3 regions of the Pontibacterium sp. genome follow, and region 1 is predicted to be linked to each of the others. Evidence: predicted binding sites of a transcription regulator. Region 1 holds the regulator's gene; each other region holds the start of a gene.
What was found. The regulator sigma-54, encoded in region 1, starts transcription at its own class of promoters, with help from an activator protein. The targets are predictions, from matches to a motif close to TGGCACNNNNNTTGCTNT.

Region 1 (5,750 bases):
GTGCGGGGGAGTGTAGCAAAAGCAGAGGTTTAAACCAGCCTGATTGCCGCGCTGGATTGAAACAATCTTATGTAGTGAAAGGGCTGGCTGCTCTGACACTGAGGATGGGTTGTGGATCGAGGGAAGATGAAGAGAGAGGGCTGTTGGAGGCGTCCTATTCTTCTTCGTCGAAGCGATTGTTGACCAGTGATTCGATGGCTTGCATCGCATCCTGTTCGTCATCACCTTCGATGCAAAATATCAGCTCGGTACCGATGCTGGCTGCCAGCATCATAACGGACATGATGCTCTTGCCGTCGACCTGGCGTCCTTCCTTGGCGATTTTTATATCGCTGGAGAAGCGGCCGGTTACGCCGGTGAGTTTCGCAGCTGCACGGGCGTGAAGGCCCAGTTTGTTGATGATTTCTAGTTTCTTTTCGATCATGTCGTTAGGTCTGTCACTTCAGTTCCCGATGGCGGACATGGACATTATCCATAAGTTTTTCAAAATGAGAAGCTAAACGGGTCGCCAGGTAGACTGATCGATGATGCCCCCCCGTACAGCCTATGGCCACTGTAATGTAGCTGCGATTGTTGGCGGCGAAGCGTGGTAACCAGCATTCCAGATACTCGGTAATGTGGTCCTGCATCTCCTGCACCTGATCTGATTCAGATAAAAAGTTGATCACAGGCTGGTCCAGACCCGAGTATTGACGCAATTCAGGAATCCAATATGGGTTGGGCAGGACGCGGACATCGTAAACAATATCGGCATCCAACGGTACACCGTGTTTAAAGCCAAACGATTCAAACTGCACTGCAAGTGACTGATCACTGCGGTCGGCAATGCGACTTTTAACCGTATCACGCAGGTCGTATAGGTTCAGACGTGTTGTGTCGATGCGCAAATCGGCCATTTTAGCGATGGGTTCGAGTAGCTGCTGTTCGAGCTGAATCGATTCCAGCAGGCCGCGATTATCGTCTGATAGAGGGTGTTTACGGCGTGTAGAACTGTAGCGCTTTAGCAGAGTTGCTTCTGATGCATCAAGGTAAAGCACTTCGTAGTGTGCTTCCTGCTCATCTTTTTTCAGTGCTTCGAGAATGGTGGGAAGCTGCGCCAGATTGCTCAGCAAATTGCGTGCATCAATACTGATCGCAATGTGCTCTGGATGCTGCGGATCACTGGTCATCTGAGCAACCAGTGAGGGCAGCAGGGTCGCAGGAAGATTGTCGATGCAGTAGAAGCCGATATCTTCTAACGCCTGAAGCGCTGTACTTTTACCAGATCCTGATCGGCCGCTGATAACAACAAGCTTCATGTCCCCTCCTGCCTGTGTGATGAGGTATTTCGTTAATTGCCCAGATCAGAAATGACGGTATACAGAGCGGCATCATCACTGGTATTACGTAGGGCACTGCGTACCGACTCCTGACTAAACAGCTCTGCAGCTGAAGCCAGCGTCTGAAGATGTTCGTCACAGGCTTCTTCCGGTACGACAAGGGTGAAGATCAGATCTACGGGCTTGCCATCAATTGAGTCAAAATCAATCGGTGAGTCCAGTGTGATCAGGTAGCCCAAGGCGTTCTGACAGTCTTGTAGCCGGCAGTGGGGGATTGCCACGCCATCACCGATACCGGTGCTGCCTAGACGCTCCCTGCCGAGTAGTCCTGAGAATACAGTATCAGCTTCCAGACCGGGATTTTGCTCGGCGATTAGCTGACTGGTTTTTTCCAGTACACGTTTTTTGCTTCCGCCCTCGAAGCCGCATAGGGTTCTCGAGGGCGTCAGTAGCTCTTGAATCAACATAGGGTGTGTTGAGAATGATATGACTTATTTGTGTTTTTTGAGTTTTTCTTTGTGCTTAATGATCTGACGGTCCAGTTTATCGACAAGACCGTCGATAGAGGCGTACATATCATCATGTTCGTGAGCAGCAAAGATCTGTCCGCCGGCAAGGTGAAGATCACCTTCTGCTTTCTGACGTTTTTTGTCGACGCTGAGTGTCACCTGGACGTTGGTGATATTGTCAAAATGCCGTCCCAGTTTTTCAAACTTGGAGTGCACATAATTACTCATAGATTCAGTCAGTTCGACATGATGGCCAGTAATATTAATCTGCATAGGTCTCTCCTATTGGCAGTGACTGTATTCGTCCTGTGTTTCCGTTTCCATTAAACCAGACGCTTGCGTTCATTAGAAGGCGGAATGCTCATTGCCTCCCGATATTTCGCAATTGTACGTCGGGCTACTTTAAATCCCTGTTCGTCCAGAAATTGTGCGATCTTATTATCACTTAACGGTTTTGCCGGATTTTCAGCGGCAACCAGTTTTTTAATCAGCGCTCGGATTGCCGTAGAGGAGGCGGCTCCACCATCGTTGGTGTTTACGTGGCTGGAGAAGAAGTACTTCAGCTCAAAAATCCCTCTCGGGGTGTGCATGTACTTTTGTGTCGTGACACGGGAGATGGTTGATTCGTGCATTTCAACGGCTTCTGCGATGTCATGCAGTACCATGGGTTTCATCCCTTCCTCACCGTGCTCGAGAAAACCTTCCTGTCGTTTAACGATTTCGTTTGCGACTTTCATCAGGGTTTCGTTGCGGCTCTGCAAGCTCTTTATAAACCAGCGCGCTTCCTGAAGGTTGCTTTTCAGGTAGTTGTTATCGGCGCTGTTATCAGCCCTGCGTACCAGATCGGCATAGCCGGAATTGATTCTCAGGCGGGGTGATACTTCCGGGTTAAGGTTGACCGTCCAGATACCGCGCTGTTTAGTGACAATGACATCCGGTATCACGTATTCAGCGGTACTGGAGGTAATTGATGCGCCGGGTTTTGGATTCAGCTGCTGGATGAGCAGACTGACCTGCTGCAACTGAGGTTCTTTGAGCCTCGCTTTACGCATCAGTTGACGGTAATCGTGGCTACCAAGTAACTTCAGGTAATTTCTGACGACTGTCAGCGCCTGCTTTTTCCACGCAGTGTCATCCGGGAGTTGCTCCAACTGAATTGCGAGGCAGTCGCTGAGATCTCGTGCGCATACACCAGGAGGATCAAATTGTTGAATGCGTCGCAGCACTGCTTCGACTTCATCCAGATCTAATTCCTCGATGCCATCCTGTTGACGCAGATGTTCGTGGATATCTTCAAGTGTAACCGTGAGGTAGCCATCGGGGTTGATACCATCGATCAGACTGGTCGCAATTAACCGATCCTGATCGCTCATAGGCGTCAGGTTCAGTTGCCAGTGGAGGTGATCCTGTAGCGTTTCTTCTGCGGTGTCATTGGATTCGAAGGTGCCTTCAGAGTCGTCTCGGCTACTGCCTGGAGCTGAACTCTGAAAGGTGTCATCCCAGCTGCTGTCGGTACTGAGTTCGGCGGGGATCTCATCATTCCAGTTATCGTCGGCAACTTGAGCTTCTTCTGTATGCTCCTGTTCCGCGTGAGCTGTCACTTCGGAATCCGGGGTTGTATCTGAGGCTGAGTCCGGCGTGTTTTTTTCTTCACTTGCCGGGGTGTCGGTGTCGCCTTCCTCATTAACATCCAGCATCGGATTGTTTTCAAGCGCTTCCTGAATCTCCTGTTGCAGGTCCAGTGTCGATAGCTGCAGCAACCTGATCGCCTGCTGGAGCTGAGGCGTCATGGTGAGTTGCTGGCCAATTTTGAGTTGTAGCGCTTGCTTCATAACTACTCGATAGAAACCTGTGCTGCGTTAAAGAAAAGTTCAGCTTGAATAATGACTTACAGTTGAAACGTATCACCCAGATAGGCTGCACGTACAGCGTTATTCTGCATAATAGCATCCGGAGCGCCACTTGCGAGGATTGTTCCTTCACTCACGATATACGCTTTCTCACAGATATCCAGCGTTTCCCGAACATTGTGGTCGGTGATCAGGATGCCAATGCCCTTGCTTTGCAAATGCTTAATCGTACTTTTTATATCGTTAACAGAGATAGGGTCGACACCCGCAAACGGTTCATCTAGCAGGATGAACGAAGGTTCGGTGGCCAGTGCTCGGGCGATTTCAACGCGTCGGCGTTCGCCGCCGGATAAACTCATGCCTAAGCTGTCAATAATATGGGTGATGTGGAACTCTTCGAGCAACTCGAACATTTTTGTTTCGCGCTGCTTTTTGTCCAGATCATGTCGTGTTTCTAAAATGGCTAATAGATTGTTCCGGACACTCATCTTGCGGAAGATCGAGGCTTCCTGTGGCAGGTAGCCGATACCGCAGCGAGCACGTCCATGCATCGGCAGGCGAGTGATCTCTTTTTCGTCGATCAGTACCTGTCCGCGATCAGCACGTACCAAGCCAACGATCATATAGAAACAGGTGGTTTTGCCTGCGCCGTTGGGCCCTAGCAGGCCAACAATTTCACCACTTTTAATCGATAGGGATACATCTTTGATGACCTCGCGGCCTTTATAACTTTTGGCAAGATGCGTTGCTTGCAGCTTACTCATTGAGCGTCCTTATCTTTTTTGGGCTGGATGATCATCTCTACCCGGCCGCTACTGCCATCTTTGCCATCACTATACGCGTCTACAACTGAAGTTTTGAGGTTGTAGAGTATGCGGCTACCAGTAAATGTATCTTTGTCGCTGATAACTTTAGCGTTTTTCTGAAGTGTGAGGTGTTCTTTCTCTACTTTGTAGATAATCGTATCGCCCCAGGCGTCGGTATATGGCTTATCGGTATCGGGCTTTTGGCGGAAGTGGGCTTGATTGCCGTACGCGGTAACCAGCTCAACGCCTTCTTTGCCTCGCTCCATTTCTACCCGGTCAGCTTCGATTAGCAGGGTACCCTGAGTGATTTTTACGTCACCAACATAGACGGTTCGACCGGTCCGTTCATCAATCGACGCACTGTCAGCGCTGACGTGAATAGGCTTCTCTCGGTCTTCCGGTAGCGCGTTGGCCGTGGCGCTGAGCAGCGTTGCAACCATCAGTGCCAGAAATTTAGTCTTCATTCTCATGCAATCCCTGTACGTTTGATAACAACTTAAGTGTTTTATTCTCGAACGAGGCTGTCATACCGGTAGCGTCGTAGCGAACGTTGTCAGAAAGGATGGTGACTGGTTCATCCGTTTCAGCCAGCTTTGTATCGGGGTAAAGCGTTAGTGTCTCGGTCAGAACCAGGGTTACAACCCCGGAACTGGTACTGTCTTTAACGCGAACATCTCCACTGAGCAAGGCTTTAATCCGGTCATCCGGCAGGGTGCCATGTTTAGCCGTTGTCGTCGTTACTGAGCCGTCTGTCCCGTAAAGAATGATCTCAGGAGTTGTGAGCTCGCTCTCAGCCCGGTCGGGATAGTGATCCAGGCGAGGAGTGGAGAATGTTTGCTCGAGCATGCCTTGGTCATCAAATACCCGTGTGCGGGTATCGGTTGCAAAGTAGTCTTCGCCTTGTTGTAGCGCTTGTGGGGGGCGGCTTCTTTCGCTAGGTGCAATACCTAAGCCCCAGTAAAGCAGTACGGGGCCAAGCAGAAGCGCAGCAATAATCAGGCGAGTGCGGGCGGTAGACACTAGAGGTATGGCTCCCATACCTGTTCAAGTTTGTCCTGGGCAGCAAGGATCTTTTCGCAGAATTCACGACCGGCTCCTTCGCCGCCGCGACGTAATGTGCACCAGTCAGCATGTTGTTGAACCAGAGGGTGGCCGTTGGGCACGGTGGCTCCAAACGTCACCGCGCGAATAGCCGAAAGATCTGGCAGGTCATCACCGATATACGCGGTTGTTTCTGCATTGTGTCCGCTTTTTTGCCATAGCTCT
Region 2 (5,350 bases), on a different contig from region 1:
CGTGCCGTCTGATACTCACCTGACTTGCGAGCCCGAGCAGGCACAGGCACTGTCCACGCTTCTTCGAAGCGTGGGTCGCCTAAAGACGACCGACGACCCTACAGGCCTGATGACCAACTATCGATCGGTTACAACAGGCCCCACAAGGTGTCGAATACGATCTTCTGAGCTGCTGCCACCTCGGCTGAATCGACGACTATAGCTGCAGATGTCATATTGCACAGGCTTTTGTCAGCGCTATTTTGTTTTTGTGCGCCTGCAAAAATGATCACTAAATTTTCCTAATGCTATCCCTGTAAATGCCGCTATATCTGCATGCCTATGAGGCCTATTTCTTATGCTGCATCTGCGTTAACCGCACTGTAATAGGGCTCCTCTAGGCTCGGATTACAAAACACTCTCCTTACAGGTATTTGCAATGAGTAATAAGCTGTCTCTGGAAGGCCGTAAAGGCCTGGTTGTTGGTATTGCGAACGACAAAAGCATCGCCTATGGCTGTGCTCAATCGTTGAAAGAGCTAGGCGCTGACCTGTGTGTGACTTATATGAATGAGAAATCACTGCAGTACATGGGGCCATTAGCTGATCGCTTAGGGGCGGAGCTCATTTTGCCATTAGATGTAAGCTCTGAAGCTGAAATGGATGAGTTGTTTCAAGCGATCGAGCGTACGTGGGGCAAACTTGATTTTGTTGTTCATTCCGTTGCGTGGTCACCCTTGGAGGAGCTGCATGGTCGATTGACGGACAGTACATCGGAGGGATTTTGTAAGGCTATGGATATCTCTTGCCACTCTTTCATTCGAATGGCCAAACGGGCTGAAGGCTTGATGAAAGACGGCGGGACGTTGGTCACCATGAGTTACTACGGTGCAGAGAAGGTTGTAGACCATTACAACATGATGGGACCGATCAAAGCGGCATTGGAAAGCTCTACCCGCTATCTGGCGGCAGAGCTAGGCGAAAAAAATATTCGCGTACACTCGATTTCACCCGGCCCGATGCCCACCCGAGCAGCTTCAGGCATTGATCAATTTGATCAACTGATGGAGCAGTCCATTGAGCGTTCTCCGCTCCATAAATTGGCGACACCTGAAGATGTTGGTAACCTGGTGGCGTTTCTGATCAGCGATTTGGGCCAGAGAATGACCGGTAATCTTGTGTATGTGGACGCAGGCGACAATATTATGTCCTGATAGAGGATAGGCATCAGGAGATAAGACAGCAGCGTCTATGTGCTCTGTAGTTAACACACAGAGATTGATCGTTTCAATTCGGAAGGATTCGTAAAAGGCTCCGTACCCGACGCAAAAAATGACCAACGCACGACCAAATTTGGGTACGGAGAAAGGCCTTGATGTCAGATCTCAAGGCCTGAAACCAGCAGGTTAAGCTGCCGGGGATGCAAGAACTGTGTGCGCTTCCAAGTGCCCTTCCTGCGCTTGTAGCATGTTGCGGAACAGATTACGCATGTGCTTGATGGGCATGCTACCGCGGTGGTCTAAATTCATGGGGCCGTCGTGAAACAGGCGTGGATCCATCATATCCAGGTCATCGTCGATGATTGGTCTGAAATCCATCTGATCAAGAATATCCTTTTGCAGGTCTACCCCTGGTGCAATTTCAATAAGCTTTAAACCTTCTGGAATCAGTCGGAAAACGGCTCGCTCGGTAATAAACATAACGGTTTGTCCGTTACGTATCGCGGCTTCCCCGTTAAAGGTAACTTGCTGAACGCTCTGGCGGAATTTTCGAATAGATCCGTTGCTGATTATCTTTAGATTGTGCTCTTCAATTTCCAGAGTTTGACGACCTGAAGTGAACGTACCGAGAAAATAGAGATCCCTGGTATTCTGAGTAATGTTTATGAAGCCGCCTGCGCCTGCTAGTTTGTTGCCAAAACGGCTGACATTTACGTGTCCTTCCGGGCATGTTTCAGCAAGCCCTAAAAAAGCCTGATCCAGGCCACCACCGTCATAAAAATCAAATTGCGCGGGCTGATCTATGATCGCATGCGCATTGGTGACTGCGCCAAAACTTAGGCCACTGGCGGGCTGGCCCCCGATCCCCCCGGGTTCCACTGTCAGAGTAAACTCACTCAGCCGTCCCTCTTCGGCAGCAACCTGAGCTACAGTTTCGGGCATTCCAATGCCCAGATTAACCACCGAGCCTTTGCGCAGCTCCATCAGAGCACGACGGCCAATAACCTTGCGGGCATCCAGTGCCATGTTGCTCGTGCTGTCCTCAGAGACGCGGATATCCCCACAGTAAGCGGGATTAAACGGTTCCGAGAAGGTTTGCAGATGATCTTCGGCAGGTGACACCACTACATGGTCGACCAAAATGCCAGGGATGCGCACCCGGTCAGGTGTCAACTGATGTTGATCGGTGATCCGTTCTACCTGCACAATCACCTTGCCGCCGCTGTTTCTTACAGCTTGGGCAATGGCAAGCGCCTCCAGGGGCAAGGCTTCACGCTCCATTGATATATTGCCTTTGTGATCGGCAGTTGTGCCGCGTAATAGAGCAATGTCGATGGAAAAGCCTTTGTAGAACAACTGCTCCTCACCCATGATTTCGATCTGCTCGACGAGATTTTCCTGCGAAATATCGTTGATCTTTCCGCCTTCATATCTCGGGTCGACAAAGGTGTTGAGACCGACATGGGTCACGGTACCTTTTTTGCCAGCAGCGATATCGCGGAACAGATGGCATATGACGCCCTGAGGAAGATTGTAAGCTTCGATTTTGTTATCCAGAGCCAATTTTCCCAGTGTGGGCGCTAAGCCCCAATGGCCACCTACAACTCGCTGGACCAGCCCTTCATGGCCAAAATGATTGAGACCTTTCATCTGCCCATCGCCTTGTCCTGCGGCATACACTAACGATAGGTCACGTGGATGGCCTTCTTTCAGGAAGCGTTGTTCAATGGCTTTGGCCAGATGTTCAGCAAACCCTATACCAATAAAGCCGGCGGTCACCACAGTGCTGCCGTCAGGGATCAGTTGTGCCGCAGCCGCAGCAGAAAGGATGTAGTCGCTCATACTCTCGCCCATCTGTTCTTTTTATTTTGGATAGCGTTAATCTGAGCAAGGGGCGAGCCAAAAGTCTTTTAAGTTATGTAAAACAAAGAGTTATGTAGGTTTCTGTCAGCAGTATATTTAGACTGGCTGTTGAAGTGTATGAGATATCATTCAGTTGTGTCTGGTTATTGTATTGAGATGCAGACATTGTAAGGATTGGATAAAGCTCATTGCTGGTTGCAACGTTTCAGGCGTTCGTAAAATGTAGCGCGTGAGATACCCAAATTACGGGCGGCTGCCGATTTATTACCCCCCGATTGAATCAAGGCTTGCTCCAGAGCGATACGTTCGGCCTGTAAACGGTGATCATTCAGGCTTTCTGGTGTTCGGGAAGGGGGAGGCGAGAGTTCGCTCTCAGAGGGCAGATCGTCTAGTGCCCCCAGATCGGCAGGTTCGATCTGCTGACCTTCGGCCATCACGCAGGCGCGTTCCAGGCGGTTACGTAATTCGCGTACGTTCCCTGGCCAAGGGTAGGAAAGCAGCCATGATTGGGCGGCTGCTGAAAGGGATAGTGCAGGTAGTTGAGTGTCCTTTTGAATTTGTGGAAGTAGCTTCTCACTGAGCATTAAGACATCGCTGTTGCGCTCTCTTAGGGGAGGTAATCGCATGGGTAGGACGTTAAGGCGGAAATAGAGGTCTGCCCTGAATTCTCCGGTATCGACCAGCGCACGAAGGTCTTTGGCCGTAGCGGCGATCACTCTCACATCCACTTTCTCCAGACGGTTGGAGCCCAATGCTTCGACTTCACGCTCCTGCAACACTCGTAGCAACTTGCTTTGCATAGGCAGTGGCATTTCAGCGATTTCGTCGAGGAAGAGAGTCCCACCATTCGCGAGCTGAATTTTCCCCTGGCGCCCTTTACGGTCCGCACCGGTATACGCTCCGGGCGCTGTGCCAAACAGCTCCGCTTCAACCAAGGATTCAGGCAGCGCGCCCATGTTAATGCCAACAAATGGTCCGTGGCGGCGGGGAGATGCGTGGTGAATACCTTGTGCGAGTAACTCCTTCCCAGTGCCTGTTTCACCTAACAACAGCAGAGTGGTGTCCAGCTGTGCGGCGCGCAGGGCCTGGCGTTTTAACAGGTGCATGGATTCTGATTCACCCAGTAGATCATCCAGTGCGTATTTGGACGGGCGGATCAGGTTCTCTGATTCAAACTGGCGGCGAAGACGGGCGAATTTATCAAACAGCGGCTGTAAGCTGTCCAGGTCGTCGTAAAACACGAAGCCTAGTGCGCCCATGATCTCTTTGTTGGCATTCTTCAATGGCAACCGGGTGACCAGACACCAGCGACCGTTGATGGACATCAGATCTACAAATACCGGCTTGCCGCTTTTCACCACTCTGGGCATCTGCGTTGTTGGCAATACGGCCTCAATATTCTGACCTATGAGGTTGGCATCAGCAGAGATCCCCATCAGATGGCAATATTGATCGCTGATCCAGGCAATACGGCATTCTGCGTCAATCGCAATTGATCCCTGGCAGAGGTTGGACAGCAACTCCAGCAGATGTTGGTTGTCCGCGTCGATATTGAGGATCTCTGAGAGGTGTTGCATACCAGTCCCTATTGAGTGCTCAGTACAGTGTATGAATACTCATACTACCGTATTTTGAGCATGCAGGTGCTGTATGGTATGACGCATTTTTCTTAAGGGGCTGGATGCTGAGGTGTTTCTCGTCGCCAACAAATATCGGCAAAAGAATTGAAATGCAGACTAATTCCTTATCCAGTTAAAATTGGATTGGTCGTATTTTATTTAAGGGCTGCGAGGTATTTATTATGATCAATCCGTCTTAATTGACGCAGTATATTTGCTTGTTTTGCGGCCAGGCGAGGACTGGGAAGGCGTGCTTTAAACTGAGATGGTGCGGGTAAAACCGCTGCCAACAGCGCCGCGTCGTAGTGGTTAATATGCTGGATCGGTTTGTTCAGCTGATAGATGCTACCTCGCTTAATGCCGTAGTCTGAGACGCCAAACTGAGCAATATTCAGGTAGACCTCTAGGATTCGGCGTTTATCCCAGATCAGCTCAAGGAGCATCGCCAATGGGATCTCAAGCGCTTTTCGGACATAGCTCCTGCCTTCCCAAAGAAATAGATTTTTGACTACCTGCTGAGTAATGGTGCTTCCACCTCGGGATTTCTTTCCCTGAATAGCATTGGTCACTGCCTCAGATGTCGCCTGAAAGTCGACGCCATGATGCGATGGGAATTTCTGATCTTCGGAGGCAATAACGGCGAGCTGTATATTGAGAGGGATATCTTCAA
Region 3 (5,750 bases), on a different contig from region 1:
GTTCCAGTTTTGATGCGTGTTCATCATGTCCGGTACCTGAGCAGGCCACCAACATGGATCCGCACAACCGTACAGATCAGATTCCATTGGCTGACACAGTGAAGTGACCGAACCAAAGGCATCGATCTCCCAACCTGGGTCGGTGGTTGCCGCACAGCCCGCCAGTGACTGCATCGCAACGACCTCTTCCACCTGATCTTCTACAACGGCTTTATCCAGCAGCTGCGCTTTGTTGTTTATCGCTTTAAGATGTTTCATCTCAGTTTGCCCTCCGAGGCAAAATGTAGTGATCGATGAAGTCAGGATTCTCGGCCATGATGCGGGCGTACACATCGATGCCGAAATCCACCCAATCCTTCATCAGATCGCAATAGTGGTAGGTAGGACGGGTCGCATCACCGTAGCGGGCGTGGCTTTCGTGGTAACAACCGCCAGAGCAGAGGTTACGAATCCGACAGGACGCACAACCGGTATTGGTGCGGTCGAGTCGTTCGGATAGAAAGTCTCCCAGCTGGGCGTGATCCACTCCGCTCTTAACATCCCCGAAGGTCTGTAGATCGGAGCCAGTGAAGCGATGACAGAGGTTGAGTTCACCTTGATGATCTACCGCCAGCATCTTCAGGCCAGCACCACAGGGCAGTGCCTTTTTATGGCCTTCGTGCAGGTCGGTAATCAGTTGATGTAGGTTGGAAAAGCCGATATTGCGGTGTTCCAGTGCTGCTTCCAGATACTGCTCGCCCAGTGCTTTCATATTGTCGAAGACCTGCTTAAGCTCATCCTCAGGCAGATTGAAGTGTGAAACGTCACCGGATGTGACTGGTGCAAAGCCCACTTCAGCGAACCCCAGCTCATTGAACAAGTGATCCCAGATGCCGATCACATCCGTGGTACCGCGCGTCAGGGTGACCCGTGCACCAATGGGACGGCGAATGTAGCCCGAGAGCAGCATCTTCGCTTTTTTGCTCACTACATCGTATGTGCCCTGCCCACCCACAGTGATACGGTTTTTGTCATGCACCGCTTTGGGGCCATCCATACTCACCGAGAGACCAAAGTTATACTTGGCCAGCCAGGCAACGATCTCTTCATTCAACAAGGTCGCATTGGTAGTCATGGTGTATTCCACCCGCTTACCCCGTGCCGGAAATTCACTTTCGCACCACGCCACCACTGATTTGATCAGTGCCAAGTTGCTTAGGGGTTCTCCGCCAAAGAACACGATGTTGTAAAGAGATTCGCCCGGTGATTCATCCAGCATCATTTCGATGGATTGAATCGCCGTCTCCAGGCTCATCTTTTTACCCGCAGAGGGTTTATCCAGATCTTCTTTGTAGCAGTAGCTACAGCTCAGATTGCAACCGGTGTTTACGTTCAGCACCAGCGTATTGAGCGGGAACTGATCGACTGTCTTGACGGCGATCTCTTCGGTCAGGGGAGAACCGTCGCTGATCACCTCCAGCGCCATCAGTTCATGTACGGTTTCTGCAATCTGTTCAGCATTAAAGCTACCGCTCAAATGCTGCATCAGCTCCGGGCGTGTCCAGCGTTCAGCGCTGTTCTGTCCGCCGCGCAGCGTATCGATCACTTCGGCGGTGATCCCATCCAACTCAAACAGGGAGCTGGTTGGAATATGGAACATCAAACGCCGGTCGCTGACCTGCACCAGATGCAGATTCTGCTCTACAAGATTTATTGCAGCGGCCTGTACTTGGGTATTCATGGCAACCTCCTCGTCATACCTCGGTTAAACGTCAAATAATGGTGTCCCGCGCCTTATGGCAGCGGAGCATCATTCCAACGTTGAACCGTAACGATCAGTTGGCCGTCGCCCGTCAGGATCTGATCACCGTCTTGAACCTGAGCAACCACTTTCAGGTTGCCCGCATTGTTGGTAGACATGCGGCGCTCAGGGTTAGGGCCTGCATTACCCGGTGTAAATACACCGCTGGCTGCATTCATACGCCCTGCGAAATGCACATCGTTATCGGCTTTAGCCGCTTCATCGAAGGGCTCTACATGCCAACTGGCAGGCAGATAACCAATACGGATATCATCGTCGGTTCCGGCTTTTCCATCAGCACCCGCGCCCCACGCCTCAGCCTCAAAACGTGCCTGCACTTTTGGTGTGCTGCCGCCGTTGCCGCCGACACGGGCAATCGTAAAGGCGGGCATGACTTTGACCTGATCCACTTTGTCGTAGACTGCGAACTGGCCGCCATTAACAGCGCCTACAGAGACTCCGTTGGCAGATGTTTTTGCGCCTTTTGCTGCTTTTGCCAGCACCGTCACGCTATTGTAGGTACGGCTCAGCACTTTCTCTACGCTAACGCCTTTACCCAGTGATACACGCCCTTTCAAGCCACTGCCGACAATAGTGACTTCAGTTGATTCGCCTGATTTCAGGTTTTGCGGATACACCGCGATAATCTGACTATTTCCAGTGGTTGCTTTCGCAGCGGAGAACTCCATGCCACGTTCGTCGTGTGCCGTTTCAAAAACACGTCCGCTCAGGTTCATGCCGTCTTTGCTCGCAGCCAGTACCTGACGCATCTGTACGCCGCCAAGATCAATCTGGGCGCGCCATTCAAAGCCGGTGTAGACGATGGCGGAACCGAAACCTTTCAGGGGTGTTCCATCGGCCCACTGCCCCTCGACAGTCACGCTGTAACGATCAGCCTCCTGCTGCTCGACTTTCATCACACCGCTGCCATCACCTCGACCCGGCTGATGTACAGCAAAGCTCCATTCGCCCACGAAGTCTGGTTTTGTAGCTGCCTGCCACTGTTTCCAGTTGTCGTTGTCCATCGGGAACATCTTGGTGAGCTTAGGCACCATTTCATTCAGCGCTATCGGGAACCAATCACGGTCACGTGCCAGCGCCTGATATTCGGTTGACGGCCACTGCCCCAGATGGAAATGCACCAGATGCTCCCACTCCGCCGCCGGGCGACGTTGCAGGCCAACCCGCGCACCGGAATGACAGCGTGCACACATCTCCTCAAGCTGGCTGTCGTCAAAGACTTCCATGGTGTCTAACCGGCGTTCCATGGCGTAGCGGTAGTCCGTGGTTTCTTCCGGCGCCAAACCCTGACGGTCTGCCAGATATTTAACAACGGCGGAACGCTCATCATCGCTGATCTGTAAACCGTGCATCATCTGCATACGCCCAATCGTCATCAACCACCCTTCCGGCGTTTTACGCTGATGACTGATTCGGCTCCACTGAGGTGCTTTGCTGCTTTCCTCGGTGTGGCAAGCGAGACACTTGCTCTGCACAATCTTTACCGCTTCGTCTTGCGCAATCGCAGGTAACGCAGTGGTCGTTAGGGCTGCGGTAATCGCCAACGCTAACGGGCTTTTTATTATTGTGTTCAAGGCCAGACCTCCTTTTGTTTTTGTTGTCCGGTACCCACATGGACGGGATAACGGTGTATCTAACCTGTCCTCTCACGTAGCGAAGTGCGTGCCAAAAAATAAATATCTTTTAATTACAACCAGTTACCCATAAAACACGGGGTTTGGGGTATACCCGTATCGCACTGCACACTGTTCCATAACGCGACACTCTGTCGAAAATTGAGACACTGCGGCGACACCTCGCCTGCACAGTGCGTAAACGTGGAACTGACTCGTTTTTTGACACCCTGTCTCAGAATGTGACACTTAAATTCAGGTACCACCGAATTTAAAAAATTCAAAAAAACCAATAAATACAATGCGTTAAATATATTTTTCCTAAATGGCACGCCGTTTGCGCTATTGCTGTGACATTGCCAAAACAAAAACAAGAAGGTTTATCCATGATTGAAACTGATGCAGCGATGGCAGAAACAACTGCTTTTATTTCACGGGATCACAAGCTGTTCATCGGCGCTGAGCGATCAGCAGCACGTTCGGGCCGCACCATTGATGTCTATAACCCGGCGACAGGGAAAGTGATTACACAGGTGCCATCCGGCGATAAAGCGGATATTGATCTCGCGGTGGCGGCCGCACGTCAGGCATTTGATGATTCGGACTGGAGTCGCATGAAGCCCGGTGATCGCGAACGTCTGTTGTGGCGTCTGGCAGATCTGATTGAACAAAATTCAGAATTGCTCGGTGAAATTGAATCTATCGATAACGGTAAAAGTAAGGCGATTGCTCAAGGCGTCGATATTCGTTTGGCGGTCGATTTCCTGCGGTATATGGCAGGTTGGGCGACGAAAATTGAAGGCCAGACCGTAACGCCGAGCCTGCCATTTATGCCAGGCGCTGAAGTATTTGCGTGCACCATGCGTGAAGCGGTGGGCGTGGTGGGCGCCATTGTCGCCTGGAACTTTCCACTGCTGTTGGCATGCTGGAAGCTGGGACCCGCACTGGCAACCGGGTGTACCGTAGTACTGAAGCCCGCTGAAGAAACACCGTTGTCGGTATTGAAACTGGGTGAACTGATTCAGGAAGCAGGTTATCCGGCGGGTGTCGTTAACATCGTCACAGGTATCGGTCATGAGGCGGGAGCCGCCCTCTCATCCCATCCTGATGTCGATAAACTGACGTTCACCGGCTCTACCGAAGTCGGCAAGCTGATCGGCAAAGCAGCAATGGATTCCATGACCCGCGTAACGCTTGAATTGGGTGGTAAATCTCCGACCATTGTCATGCCTGATGCGGACCTGACCGTGGCTGCGCAAGGTGCGGCAAATGCGATCTTCTTTAACCATGGGCAGGTTTGCTGCGCAGGTTCCCGTCTGTATGTTCACAAGAAACACTTTGATCGTGTTGTGGCAGATGTCAGCGACATCGCGGCCAACCTGCCGTTAGGGCATGGTCTGGATGCGAACGCTCAAATGGGACCAATGGTATCCGCACGTCAGCAACAACGGGTGCAGGGCTATATTGATCAGGGTATCGCCGCAGGTGCACGTGCCACGGTTGGCGGCACCGCATATGACGGTGAAGGCTACTATGTAAAACCAACCGTTTTGGTCGATGTTGATCAGCAGTCTCTGGTAACACGAGAAGAAATATTTGGCCCGGTATTGGTCGCGATGCCGTTCGATGACATGGATGAAGCGATCCGTATCGCCAACGACAGCCAGTATGGGCTGGGTGCAAGTATCTGGTCCAACAACCTGTCCGAAGTTCACCGCATGATCCCAAGGATTAAATCGGGATCGGTCTGGGTGAACTGCCATACGGCGCTGGACCCTTCTCTGCCATTTGGCGGTTTTAAGCAATCCGGTCTTGGCCGTGAAATGGGGCGTGAAGTCATCGAACATTACACCGAAATGAAGTCGGTTGTGATTAACCTTTAATCCTCCCCCTTAGTCACTCCCCGTCGGAGGCTGCTGACACCAACAGGCATTAGTAGTCTCCGATCACAACATGCTCCCCGTCGTCATTCACGTATAGACCAGATTTTGCGTCTAAGCTGCAATAAGGGGATAAAAGGAGAGCATGATGAAGCGTCGTACAGTGGTTACCGGTCTACTATCCACGCCCTTCTGGGCCTGTTTTCCCAACTTAAGCGCCACATCACAGCAGGCAGATCTGGTTTCGGCGTTGATACATACGCCGCGTAGTACGTTAACAGCAGATGTTGTGCAGCAGATTCGTAATGGAAGTATCCGTAAACCTGCGCTGATTAAAGCACTACTCAGTGCCGGGGTGTCACATATCGAGCCTCGCCCGGTTGGTTTTAAATATCATGCTGTGCTGATGGTCGATGCTGCACGACGCTTATCTTTGCAAGCCGAGGGGATCACCAG

Region 2: a site for sigma-54 is predicted at 3,083-3,100, ahead of ABYW01_RS12540 (acyl CoA:acetate/3-ketoacid CoA transferase). Genes of this name have one in related genera too.
Region 3: a site for sigma-54 is predicted at 3,452-3,469, ahead of peaA (quinohemoprotein amine dehydrogenase subunit alpha). Genes of this name have one in related genera too.

Annotation. Positions count from the first base shown of each region.
Region 1 is NZ_JBFGYC010000011.1:16,106-21,855, reverse strand. It holds gene ABYW01_RS01605 (HPr family phosphocarrier protein) at 155-424, opposite strand; gene rapZ (RNase adapter RapZ) at 438-1,298, opposite strand; gene ptsN (PTS IIA-like nitrogen regulatory protein PtsN) at 1,331-1,786, opposite strand; gene hpf (ribosome hibernation-promoting factor, HPF/YfiA family) at 1,811-2,101, opposite strand; gene ABYW01_RS01585 (RNA polymerase factor sigma-54) at 2,152-3,660, opposite strand; gene lptB (LPS export ABC transporter ATP-binding protein) at 3,717-4,442, opposite strand; gene lptA (lipopolysaccharide transport periplasmic protein LptA) at 4,439-4,948, opposite strand; gene lptC (LPS export ABC transporter periplasmic protein LptC) at 4,938-5,504, opposite strand; gene ABYW01_RS01565 (KdsC family phosphatase) at 5,504-5,750, opposite strand, start outside.
Region 2 is NZ_JBFGYC010000246.1:225-5,574, reverse strand. It holds gene ABYW01_RS12550 (hypothetical protein) at 129-272, opposite strand; gene fabI (enoyl-ACP reductase FabI) at 419-1,192, shown strand; gene ABYW01_RS12540 (acyl CoA:acetate/3-ketoacid CoA transferase) at 1,385-3,040, opposite strand; gene ABYW01_RS12535 (sigma-54 interaction domain-containing protein) at 3,247-4,638, opposite strand; partial or broken gene mtgA (monofunctional biosynthetic peptidoglycan transglycosylase) at 4,836-5,350, opposite strand, start outside.
Region 3 is NZ_JBFGYC010000033.1:5,328-11,077, forward strand. It holds gene qhpC (quinohemoprotein amine dehydrogenase subunit gamma) at 1-258, opposite strand, end outside; gene peaB (quinohemoprotein amine dehydrogenase maturation protein) at 260-1,720, opposite strand; gene peaA (quinohemoprotein amine dehydrogenase subunit alpha) at 1,774-3,375, opposite strand; gene ABYW01_RS03525 (aldehyde dehydrogenase) at 3,801-5,297, shown strand; gene ABYW01_RS03530 (hypothetical protein) at 5,443-5,750, shown strand, end outside.